4 regions of the Oceanobacillus sp. NCCP-135 genome follow, and region 3 is predicted to be linked to each of the others. Evidence: riboswitches for the same ligand, from Rfam matches in the RefSeq annotation. Region 3 holds a riboswitch; each other region holds the start of a gene.
The links. A riboswitch is a leader RNA that binds a small molecule or an ion and turns the genes downstream of it on or off. The one in region 3 is predicted to bind S-adenosylmethionine.

Region 1 (3,187 bases), on a different contig from region 3:
CGTATGGGGCTAAAATTACTAGAACTGGGAAACCATGTCAGTGAACAGTTGGAATATAAAAAGTTAGCATTCCATCATATGAAAAAATTAAATAAGAAAATCGATGAATTGGTTCATATGGTCGTATTAGAGGGCGATGAGGCCGTATACGTCGAAAAAATGGATAGTACGAAACCGGTTCGCCTAGTTGTCGAGGTCGGTAGAAGGGCACCACTCTATGCGGGATCAGCACCCAAGGTATTATTGGCAGGAATGGATGCAGCTACTTTAGAGACGTATTTAAGTAATTTGGAAATGAAGAAATTTACGGAGAATACCATTGATAATATCGATGATTTGAAGAAGGAAATTCGGGAAATTAAAAATAAAGGCTATGCATTCAGCAGATCGGAGCATTTTAAAGATACCATTGGGTTTTCTTATCCGATCTATAATTATCGTGGTAAAACGGTTGCTGCATTAGGTGTAAGTATTCCGATAAGTGATTATACGGATGAACGAAAAATGATTATTTTGGAGGAATTAAAGCAAACGGTGAGAAATATTTGGTGGGAGTTGGGGTATCGGGGGTAAACTAGTGTTAGTATAAGTAGATGAACTTTCATGAAGTTGCAATCAAGCTAGCGCTCCAATCTATCTACCTTTTAGCGAGTGATTTTTTACGATATTCGATATGATCACTGGATATGCGAATCAACTTTCCAAAAGAACCAGTTTGCACCAAGTTTTTTTGTTGACGGAATCGAGATGATTGAACATCGTCTTGGTACTTGTTACTTCTTGGCGCCTACGGTAACCGACTGTGTCTCTAAGGGGACTGTAATGATGGTTAAACGAAACTAATCCTTGGAAAATGATGCAGCAAGTACCAATCGTAAAATGTAAAAGAGCCAAATGGAAAACCTAATTTTCAAACCAATATTTTTTAAAAATTAAGAAATCCACTTGACATTTGCAAATATTGAATGTATTGTATGTATTATTCAAAAACTTAATATCTCATATTCTTATCAAGAGAGGTAGAGGGACTGGCCCTGTGAAACCTCAGCAAAAGACTTTTTAGTACTGTGCTAATTCCAGAAAGCGTAAAGCTTGAAGATAAGATGAAGATTTTGTAGACGGACAAAGCCTCTTCTTATTTTAAAAAGAGGCTTTGTCCGTTTTATTTTACAGCAATTAAATTAAGGGGGGAACAAGATGAAACGTAATTTGGAGGAACGTTTAAAGGATGGAACAGTTATTGTAGGAGAAGGTTATTTATTTGAATTAGAACGAAGGGGGTATTTGCAGGCGGGATCATTTGTTCCTGAGGTGGCCCTGGATAATCCGGAAGCACTCAAACAGGCATACAGGGATTATATGAACGCTGGATCGGATGTCGTATTAGCTTTTACATATAATGCGCATCGTGAAAAAATGCGTATCATTGGCAAAGAAGATTTATTGGAACCTTTAAATAGAAAAGCCATTCGATTGGCAAAAGAGGTTGCTAAAGAGCATCCAAAAGAAGAAGCTTTGGTAGCGGGAAATATATCAAATACGAATATCTTTAATCCAGACAATCCAGAGTCAAAGGAGCAAGTCAGAAGCATGTTTGCGGAAATGGTGACATGGTGCAAGGAAGAAGGGGTTGACTTCATAAATGGTGAAACCTTTTATTATCATGAAGAAGCGTTAATTGCGCTGGAGGAAATCTGCAAACAGGATATACCGGCAGTTATCACATTTGGTTTAATGGGTGAGAATATATTACGAGATGGGTATACAGTAGAAGAATCCTGTAAAATACTTTCTGAAAATGGTGCGTTGGTTGTTGGTATGAATTGTTTCCGAGGACCTGGTACGATGCAGCCATACCTTGCTAGAATTCGGAATAATGTGGAAGGATATGTCGCTGGCTTGCCCATTCCATATCGCACAACAGAAGAACATCCAACATTCTTTAATTTACCTGATGGGGGTTGTAGTTGCCATTTACCTACAGAAACAACGTTCCCGACCGCTCTTGATCCACTCTATCATAACCGCTATGAGTTAGCGGCATGGGCAAAAGAAGCAAAGGATATAGGCATCAATTATATTGGTCTGTGTTGTGGTGCCTCACCAGCAATGTTACGGGCAGTAGCAGAAGCTGTAGGGGTTGAAACACTAAATACCAAATACTCTCCAAATATGACGAAGCATTTCCTGTTTGGAACCGATAAAACACTTCAAAAGCATAATTTAAATTATCGGTTAAAAGCTTAATCGATCATACTTAGTTAAGCGGATGGCAAAATTTACTAGTATTTTTGCTGAAATCAAGCAAAGTTGAGAGAAGTATGCAATAAGTTGAGAGAAAAGCTTATGAAGTTGAGAGAAGTATGCAATAAGTTGAGAGAGAAGCTTATGAAGTTGAGAGAAGTATGCAATAAGTTGAGAGAAAAGCTTATGAAGTTGAGAGATAATTGTAAATTCCCGTGTTTCCTCTCAACTTTTACCCAGTTTCTCTCAACTTTCCCGTGTATCTTTCAACTTTGCCGTTTTATCTCACAACTTTCATCTTTAATGAGGATGACCATTTCTTCAGTACTTTATCATTTGTAGCTACCGCTCTCGATCCCGTTCTTAACGTATATTTAAGTGTATTCCTTCATATTTTTCCTTTTTATTTAGAAGTAAGAAAGGCAAATGAAATTAGCATTTTCGCCGCTTGCTTCCAATCTGTCTTCTGGTAAGACGCTTTAGCATTTTCTCAAGTTTTTTCCTAGTTGCAAGCAAGGGCTGTACAAAAGGCTAGCAAATAAGCCTGAAACAAAATTAGAAAATAAAAGTTACTAAGTTACAATGCTGCTAATCCACCAGTAATTACGATAGAAAGTGCCCGCTGCAAATATTTTTAATGTGCTGTGAGGTCTACCTCTTGCGTAGGATTAAAGGATATGATAATATATAGGCAGTGATTGACCGTAAAACTAATTTAGTCATTCAGTATAAAGGTGGGATGGTGGATATGGCAGTGGATCGAAAACGGCTAATTATTGATGCAGCAACGAAGTCCTTTTCTTTATTTGGTTATAAAGCAACTACAATGGATCAGGTTGCGAAATTAGCGAACGTCGGAAAGGGAACCATTTATACTTTCTTCAGAAATAAAGAAGAATTATTTGATGAGATCGTTACATCGTTAATTAAAGAAATGAAAGCA
Region 2 (3,187 bases), on a different contig from region 3:
CATCTAATACAACATTTTCCAAAACTGATCCAAAACGAATGGCGTTAAAAATTTGCGGTTCTTTTTCCTTTGACAGGTTAATACATTTTGCATAACACCCGCCCTCAATATTGAAAACGCCGTTCGGGCTCCAGCCGTGTTCATCATCTCCAATTAGTTTTCGGTAAGGATCAGCAGATAAAGTTGTTTTCCCGGTACCTGATAATCCAAAGAACAGTGCAACATCACCTTCTTTACCTACATTAGCAGAGCAATGCATGGATAAAATTTCTTGTCTCGGCAATAGATAATTCATTACAGAGAAAATGGATTTTTTAATTTCTCCGGCATACTCCGTACCACCGATTAAAATTACCCGTTGCTTGAATGAAACTAAAATAAATGTTTCTGAATTTGTACCATCAACTTTAGGATCAGCTTGAAAGGTTGGAGCCGATATTACTGTAAATTCAGCTTGATGTGTTTTAAGTTCATCATTTGTCGGTGTAATAAATAATTGACGGGAAAATAGGTTATGCCACGCATATTCATTAATAACTTCGATTGGAAGTCGATATTTTGAATCCGCTCCAGCGAACCCCTTAAATTGATACAACTCATCTTTGTCTTGTAAATATGTGATGACTTTTTTATATAGTTTATTGAATGAAGCTTCATCAATAGCTTGGTTTACAGTACCCCAATCAACATATTTTTCGCAAACTTCATCTTTAACTATAAATTTATCCTTAGGTGAACGTCCTGTATATGTTCCCGTTGTTGCCCGAACAGCACCGGTTTCTGTAAGAATCCCTTCATTTCGTGATAAAATTTTCTCAACTAATAGAGGCACAGATAAATTTCTTTTTAAATTCTTATGCGAATTAAGTTCTTTTGCTAATGATTTCTCCACCGTTTTCATGTGAATTACCTGCCTTTTGATGAATTTGAATAAAAACAATGTGATAAGAGCTTTCTAATCTGATTATTAGTATAACACATTAAAAACAATAGTCCATACTAATAAAAGATTTTTTTAGGAAAATTTATCACGCATTAACGGGCTATAATACCCCTACCTCCAAGCGTGAGAAATCCCCAACGTGAAGGTGGGGGAGGGACTTGTGTCATATCATGAGGTATAAACAGCCCGTAAATTTCCTGATTCTGTTCAAGGACCTTTAGGTCATACCATGAGGTACTAACATTCAGCGGGGGAAGAAGGGAACCTGAATGAAGTTTCACTTTATAAAAAATTGTTGCAATCAGGCATTAAATAAGTTGACATGACAGCATAGTTTCGTTACGATAAAAATCTAACGGATACTCTCTTATTCAGAGTCGGTGGAGGGACAGACCCAATGAAACCCAGCAACCATCACGTTATGTGAAAAGGTGCTAACCTGGTGCAAGGTTTTACCTTGAACAATAAGAGCGAAAGGCCTTAAAAAATCCCTTTCCTCAAAAATGCAGGAAGGGCTTTTTTTTGTTTTAGGGTTACTAAATATATACTTGGTGGTTGGGAACGTAGGAAACATCTTCCTACTGTATAAGTGTATAAGTAATACTTTTGAAGCATAATCAGGTCATAGACGAAAAGTATTTTTTGCCTGAACCAAGGCACATGTATAAGTCTTGCAGTTCAAAGCGTTTCTAAGAAAATAAAATACGCTTTAAGACTGTCTTTAACGAACACCAAGTTTTCTAAAATATAGAGTTCCGTAATACATTAACAGGGGAGGATTTAGCCAAATGGCTCAAAACCGTCGTTTATTTACGTCTGAATCAGTAACGGAAGGGCATCCGGATAAAATTTCCGATCAAATATCTGATGCTATTCTTGATGAAATTTTAAAAAAGGATCCTTACGCACGTGTTGCCTGTGAAACAACAGTGACAACCGGATTGGTATTGATATCTGGTGAGATTTCCACAAATACGTATGTTGATATTCCAGCAATAGTAAGGCAAACAATAAAGGATATTGGGTATACTCGTGCGAAATTCGGATTTGACGCAGAAACCTGTGCAGTATTAACAGCAATTGATGAGCAGTCTGCAGATATTGCTGGTGGGGTTGATACTGCCCTTGAAGCACGTCAAGGGAAAATGTCAGATGAGGAAATTGCTGAAATCGGTGCAGGAGATCAGGGATTAATGTTTGGTTTTGCCTGTGATGAGACAGAAGAACTTATGCCGCTGCCAATTTCACTAGCACATAAACTGGCAAAGCGTCTTGCTGATGTCCGCAAAGAAACAGTATTGGATTATTTGCGTCCGGATGGTAAAACACAAGTAACGGTAGAATATGATGAAAATGATAAAGCTGTTCGGGTTGATACAATTGTAATTTCAACACAGCATCATCAGGATATTACAACAGAGCAAATTGAAAAAGATTTAATTGAACACGTCATTCGTCCTGTAGTTCCGAATAACTTATTAGATGAAGCAACCAAATATTTTATCAACCCGACAGGTCGTTTCGTAATTGGAGGTCCTCAGGGGGACGCTGGCTTAACCGGACGAAAAATCATCGTTGATACGTACGGTGGCTATGCTCGTCATGGTGGAGGAGCTTTTAGTGGAAAGGATTCCACGAAGGTAGACCGTTCCGCTGCATATGCTGCAAGATATGTGGCAAAAAACATTGTTGCAGCTGAATTAGCAAAATCTTGTGAGGTGCAGCTAGCCTATGCAATTGGAGTAGCTGAACCTGTGTCTATTTCGGTCAACACATTTGGCACTGGCAAGGTAAATGAGGGAATATTAGTTGATGCAATCCGAAAATTATTTGATTTGCGTCCTGCGGGTATCATCCGTATGCTTGATTTGCAAAAACCTATTTTTAAACATACAGCAGCATATGGTCACTTTGGAAGAACAGATATCCTATTCTCCTGGGAGAAAACAGATAAAGTGGATGAATTAAAGGCATTAACGGAACAGGAATAAAAAATGGGGACATCCGGCTTTTTATGCAGGATGTCCAATTTTCATAGATCCGTATTTTCCCTATAGTACCGTGCCCGATTAACGTATGACTTCCGTACACGTTCTAATTCTGCATAATCTTCCTCGGTAAGACTGCGGATAACTTTTGCTGGTCTACCAAGCGCTAAAGTGTATGGCGGGATTTTTTTGCCAGGGGGTACCAGACTGCCTGCCCCGATAAAGGCGCTTTCCCCAATTACAGCCCCATCGAGTA
Region 3 (3,187 bases):
CATTGCCGACTTTGGTGCCGCCATATCTGACATAAATGCGTTGTATACCTTGTTTAGTGTAATTTCTACAGTTAACTCATCAATCGCTTTGACTGATTCAATATACTCATTTGCAATCGTTCCTACAGAGGAAACCTTTCTCCAGCGGTCAATCGATGCGATGAGATCTTCCGCCGTAACTGTAGATCCGTCATGAAAATTCACACCTTCACGAAGCGTAATTGTATATTTTTTTTGATCTTCACTCACTTCATAATCTTCAGCAATCATTGGTTTTACTTGATAATCCTTATCTAAGGCAAATAAGGATTCAAAAATATGCCAGCCTACATCTCTTGTTGCCGTTGCCCCAGTAGACATCCAGTCAAGTGTATCCGGGTCTGAGGCAAAAGCAACATTCAATGTGCCACCCTCAACTGGTTCCCCAGCAGCTTGATCTCCAGTATTTGTTTCACTTTCTGTCGTATCTTGACTTGCATTTGCGCACCCAAATAAAAATAACGTAAATAATAATGCAATTATAAGTAGATAACTTCTTTTCATCGAAATATTCCCCTCCATCGTTTTCTTTATTCTCCCTTAGAAAAGGTAGTGTGACACTATCTTGACAAAGGATTTACTGATGTTTACCAGTGCTCTCTCATCAAAATCAAATTTTGGATGATGATGCGGATAATGGGTAGCTTCATTTTCGTTATGCGAACCAACTTTAAAATACGTTCCTGGTTTTTCTTCCAGGAAATAGGCAAAATCCTCTGCCCCCATTGTTGGTTCCAGCTTGACAATATCCTGTTTCGTAAAAACTTCCGATAAAAGTCCGCTCACTGTCTCTGTTTCTTCTTTATGGTTATATAGTGCCGGGTAACCGCGGAGATAATCAATTTCATAGTCTGCATGAAACCCGCTGGTAATTCCTTTTACAATTGAATATATTTCAGCTTCGACCTGATCACGAACATCTTCATCAAACGTACGGACGGTTCCTTCAATTGTTGCCGTATCAGGAATAACGTTAAAAGCATTTCCTGCATGGAAGACGCCGATAGTCACAACGGCAGATTTTAGTGGATCGATTCTACGACTAACAATTTTTTGCAATCCTTCCACTACACCGGTTCCTATAACAAGTGAATCAATGCTTTGGTGTGGTCTCGCTCCATGCCCGCCACGTCCTTGAATATTAATCTCAAATTTATCAACTGCTGCCATTTGATATCCCTCACCAACACCTATTTTCCCTAGTGGAATATCAGAGGCCAAATGGGCACCAAATACATAATCTACATCGTCCAGAATACCTTCTTCAATCATAAACTTTGCTCCACCAGGCGGCTTTTCTTCCGCTGGCTGGAAAACAAAAAGAATGGCACCTTTTAACTTTTGCCGATACTTACTTAGTGTTCTTGCAGTACCTAGTAAAGCAGAGGTATGACCATCATGTCCGCACGCATGCATGACACCGGGATTGGTAGATTTATAGGGGACATCTTTCTCATCCTTAATTGGAAGAGCATCAAAATCCGCTCTTAAAGCAATCGTTTTTCCTGAGCCTGCACCCTTTAGGATTCCAATTAATCCATTGCCCCCGATTTGCGTCTTTACTTCTAATCCAAATTCGATTAGTTTATCCTCTATAAACTTTGCTGTATGTACTTCTTCAAAAGAAAGTTCCGGATGCTGGTGCATATACCTTCTCCAGTTCTTCATTTCTTCCAAGCTATTATCGAGTTCAGTAAAAATTGATGATAGATTCTCATTCTGTTGCGCTTTACTCATCCTAATCCTCCATTCTTATATGAATTCAGCTCTTGCCAAAAAAATTGTCCTATTAAAAAAGACCACTTTTCCAAGAGGTCAGCTACTCAGGTCCAAGCCTTAAGCAAAACCTCTTATCTTTCAGACGTAAAGTCTGCTGGATTTGGCACATCTTGATTTTTCCATCAACTGTTGCCGAGGTATCACCGGGCCAGTTCCCTCAACCTCTCTAAATAAGAGTTACATATTAAATTTTATGATTCCTATTGTATCCCGACAATACCAACTTGTCAACTAGGTTTAGTTATATTTATATTGGTCCCTATGACTTCTCGGAATTCGTCTTATTTTGTCAAAAAAATCCCTTTCTTTTAGTATGTAAAAGGCATAGTCCAGTGGTAAGGAGGAGGTGAATTTCAGTTATTAATATGGTCATTGAGGAATATTTCACACATACTAAGGTTGCTACATTTATTATTACCATCCAGCTATATAAACCAAATTGTCATTACAACATAATACGCTATGATTAAGACATTATAATACTCTGAAGAAATAATTTTATGCCTGAAATTCACCCGACAAAAGATTTAAGAAATATTAGGAAACTTTGGCTTATCGCCAAGCCTTAATCGCGAAAGCCTTTGTGCACTTATACTGATTTCCTAAAAAAGTTATACTTTCTTATCAGTATTTGAAAACTCGGTTATCACCAAGCCCTTAGGTGACAGCCTAGCCTGCACTTATACGGTAAGGAAATATTCTATACTTTCTTATCTACCAACGGAATTCTCTGAACGATGTCACCAAAATAAAGAGCCAATTTTTATTACAAAAAATTGGCTCTTGAGATATGGTTATCATGAATATGGAAACTCGCAAACAGTTTATAGTGCAAACGGATGTATCACAAATTAGCTAAAGCAGAAGCAATAATAAAAAATGGAGAATAACCTTTAGATGTAAAAAAGATCGTTAGGGGTTAAACGACCACCTAAAGCAGGTAGATTTAGACATAAATATCGACGACTAAAGTCGTTCTTCAAGCTGAAGTCCTGCTTAAAGTCCTTATGCTTAAGCACACTCCAAATTTGACTAAACTCAATCCTCAATTCTAAATATGTCGTTCTTTTCTTCATTAAATTGATTTACGATATAATTTCTAATCGTTTCTTCATCTACTTTTCCAACTGTTGCACAGAAATAATCTCTTGCCCATAGATGCTGGTTCCAATATTTCTTTTTCAAATCTGGAAATTGATCTTGGAGAAGTCTTGATGATCTTCCTTTTAGATATGTAATTATTTCACTTGGGGCAAGACTTGGTGGACACGATATCAATAAATGAATATGATCTTTTCCAACACTTCCTTGCAAGATTGTTATACCTCTTGCTTCACAACCTTGTCTAATTAATTCTCTGGTTCTATAT
Region 4 (3,187 bases), on a different contig from region 3:
TTTCCTTTTCCATATCACGTATATACATGGATAAACCCTGATTTTCTCGGCTTTCCAATGGGTTAATAATGATATTTTCATAATGAAATTCAATCCCAGCAAGCAACCGATTTTTCACACGATCCAAGTATAGCTTGGCGTTTAGTGGTGCCTTTACAAACTGTTTGGAAATTCCCTCAGATATCTCTACTGTGCCTAATTTTTCTAAGCCTGTAACCACATTTCCCAAAAAAGAAGACCAATTCTCCTGCGAAAGCAGAACCTGATCTGTTTCTGACGTATGGAGCATTTCTTTTAATCCTATTAAACGCTCACAATCCTCATTTTCCAGCTCATATAGTTTCCCATCAGCAATGACGGTGCTATACGCATTCAATACGATCATTCGATGAAGCCCTTTGACCTTTAATTGGAAACTATTGCCATTTTTTTCAGTAAAAACAAAGCAAAGGGGTAGTGACTTTTCCGCCATTTGCAGTCCATTAAATACCTTCCCCTCATATTCCAGCTTCACCAAAGGTACGCTTGTAAGCTTCGGCTGCACTGTTTTCCAAGACGATGGTGGGATAAGTAAAATATGTTTGTTGATTGTATCGTCAATTTGACCCGGTATTGTGTCCATATACACGCTTTCATCATGAACGACTCGGATAAGCTCCCCAATGACAGCATCGGTTTCTTTTTGAAAGCAATGGACAGCTGGATCATACGTGAATGAAATGGAAAGCAAGCTTGGATTGCCATCTTTCACTTGATTCAAAAAGACTCGGATATTCTGGACGATGGCTGGTCCTACTTTCAATTCCATTCCTAGCATACGACGTCCTTTGTCTACAGTGAGGGCTTTACATGTGAATACTACATCAACCACTTTTCTTTCTTCAAAGTGAAGCTGATACCCACTTGAACGTCTGGGCTGATTATCAAACAGGGTTAGGAAATTTTCCGTCAGATCTTGATTGGTTGCATTCTCAGGGGGATTTGTATTCACTACGCTTTGCTCACATTGCTGCTCATAAATCAATAGCAGAACAGCTGCAATATGCTGACAACCATTTTTAATAGAACGCAGCTTAGGACAACTGCATGTTGAGCTAAAACCTTCATCCATATTTTTTTCGATCGTCACATGAAAATTCTCTCTACCTGTAACTACGGCTTCGCAACGGTCTGTACTGTGTTTTTCAATTCTTACTTTATGCGAACGATGTAAAGCATCCCCTCTTTTAAAGGAGACCGTTCCGCACATTTCTTTAATTACTTTCAGATTTAGTTCAATATTCAAGTGTTCTGCTCCCTCCTGAGGGTTTCTACTACCATTTACGAACCTGTACTGCTGATAATTATTTTGATTGTATCATATCTTATACTGTTATATGCTACAACACATTTTGAAGCGGAAACATATCTCGGTGAAATAGTCGGAATTATTTTATTTTAATAAATCCATTGACTTTCTCTTACATCCACTATAGACTTACATTTAATTCTTAAAAACAAATGAATAGTAACACATCACTTCTTATCAAGAGAGACCGAGGGACTGGCCCTAGGACGTCTCGGCAACAGGTTCTTTTATAGAAACACTGTGCCAATTCCAGCAGATGCGTTAAGCATTTGACAGATGAGAGCGAGGGTGGTTCCTTACATAGAACCCTTCTTTTTCTTATCTATATAGAAAAAGAAGGGTTCTTTTGTTCTACTGCTTTACAAAATTGAACAATGCTTCAGGAGGTCAGCATATGATTGAGTTTAAAGATGTATCCAAGACATTCCGTTTAGGTAAACGAGAGATTCAGGCCGTTAAGAAAGTATCATTATCCATCAGTGAGGGAGAAATATTCGGAATCATCGGCTTCAGCGGTGCAGGAAAAAGCACACTACTTCGCCTGGTGAATATGCTTGAGCGCCCGACTTCCGGAACGATTCTTATCCAAGACACGGATGTCAGTAAATTATCTTCCAAGGATTTGCGCACAAGAAGGCGCAATATTGGCATGATCTTTCAAAATTTCAACTTGTTTAATTCACGTACCGTGGCTGGAAATATTGCTTATCCATTGAAATTGGGTAGCACTTCCAAAAAGGAAATCAATAAACGTGTGGAGGAATTGTTGAATTTTGTCGGACTTGATGATAAAGCAAAGGATTTTCCAGATCAATTATCAGGCGGGCAAAAGCAGCGTGTCGGGATTGCGAGGGCACTTGCCACTTCTCCGGATATCCTTATCTGTGATGAAGCAACCTCCGCACTTGACCCTGATACAACCGCAGATATTTTAAAGCTGCTGAAAAAGGTAAATCAAGATTTAGGGATCACGATATTATTAATCACACATGAAATGCATGTCATCCAATCGATTTGTGACAAAGTAGCTGTTATGGAAAATGGGGAGGTCATCGAATCTGGAAATGTATTTGAAACATTCACGGATCCACAGCATGCTACGACAGAAAGATTTATCCGCTCTGTGCAAAAGGATCTGCCATCGGAAAAAATTTTGGAAGATTGGCGCACCAGTGGGGGAGGAAAACTGTACCGCGTCATCTTTAAAGGGGATGCAACGAATGATCCAGTCCTTTCAACGATCACCAAAAAGCATAATGTTGATTTCAATATCGTTTACGGTGCAGTAAGGGAATTACAGGAAAAACTGTTTGGAAATCTCATCGTTTCATTTACCGGAGATCCGCAAGCCGTCCAGAATGTCCTTACAGAACTCAATAGCATTGTTGAATTAGAGGAGGTTACTGAAAATGAAAGTTGATTGGACAACATTTTGGCCAAGGATTTTAGAAGCAACCGGAGAAACATTGATGATGGTTGTGGCCACCCTTATCTTTGGGTCGATTATCGGCATCACAATGGGTCTATTGCTCTTTGTAACAAGGGAAAATAACATATTGGAAAATAAGCTTGTTTTTCAAATCCTAAATATCTTTATAAATATTATTCGGCCAATTCCCTTTATCATCTTCCTGGTCGCCATATCACAGCTAACCAGACTTGTTGTCGGAACAACAATCGGTACCGCAGCAGCAATATTCCCAATGACAATTGTTGCAAGCTTTACCATTGCTAGGGTTGTTGAGAATAATCTGGTCAGCATCGACCCCGGAGTAATTGAAGCAGCACAGGCAATGGGTGCTAGCCCAATGCGCATTATCTTCACTATTTTGATACCGG

Region 1: linked by a shared signal. The riboswitch ahead of AC6HVZ_RS18130 (homocysteine S-methyltransferase family protein) and the one ahead of AC6HVZ_RS16105 (M20 metallopeptidase family protein) in region 3 are both predicted to bind S-adenosylmethionine.
Region 2: linked by a shared signal. The riboswitch ahead of metK (methionine adenosyltransferase) and the one ahead of AC6HVZ_RS16105 (M20 metallopeptidase family protein) in region 3 are both predicted to bind S-adenosylmethionine.
Region 4: linked by a shared signal. The riboswitch ahead of AC6HVZ_RS10815 (methionine ABC transporter ATP-binding protein) and the one ahead of AC6HVZ_RS16105 (M20 metallopeptidase family protein) in region 3 are both predicted to bind S-adenosylmethionine.

Annotation. Positions count from the first base shown of each region.
Region 1 covers NZ_BAAKSZ010000042.1:9,272-12,458, reverse strand. The annotation lists gene AC6HVZ_RS18135 (IclR family transcriptional regulator) at 1-573, shown strand, start outside; SAM riboswitch class I at 1,005-1,105, shown strand; gene AC6HVZ_RS18130 (homocysteine S-methyltransferase family protein) at 1,198-2,247, shown strand; gene AC6HVZ_RS18125 (TetR/AcrR family transcriptional regulator) at 2,993-3,187, shown strand, end outside.
Region 2 covers NZ_BAAKSZ010000034.1:9,428-12,614, reverse strand. The annotation lists gene pckA (phosphoenolpyruvate carboxykinase (ATP)) at 1-901, opposite strand, end outside; SAM riboswitch class I at 1,308-1,414, shown strand; gene metK (methionine adenosyltransferase) at 1,732-2,934, shown strand; gene AC6HVZ_RS17155 (gamma carbonic anhydrase) at 2,976-3,187, opposite strand, start outside.
Region 3 covers NZ_BAAKSZ010000028.1:7,357-10,543, reverse strand. The annotation lists gene AC6HVZ_RS16110 (ABC transporter substrate-binding protein) at 1-543, opposite strand, end outside; gene AC6HVZ_RS16105 (M20 metallopeptidase family protein) at 580-1,776, opposite strand; SAM riboswitch class I at 1,887-1,995, opposite strand; gene tnpA (IS200/IS605 family transposase) at 2,857-3,187, opposite strand, start outside.
Region 4 covers NZ_BAAKSZ010000013.1:50,704-53,890, forward strand. The annotation lists gene AC6HVZ_RS10810 (DEAD/DEAH box helicase) at 1-1,285, opposite strand, end outside; SAM riboswitch class I at 1,520-1,631, shown strand; gene AC6HVZ_RS10815 (methionine ABC transporter ATP-binding protein) at 1,743-2,768, shown strand; gene AC6HVZ_RS10820 (methionine ABC transporter permease) at 2,758-3,187, shown strand, end outside.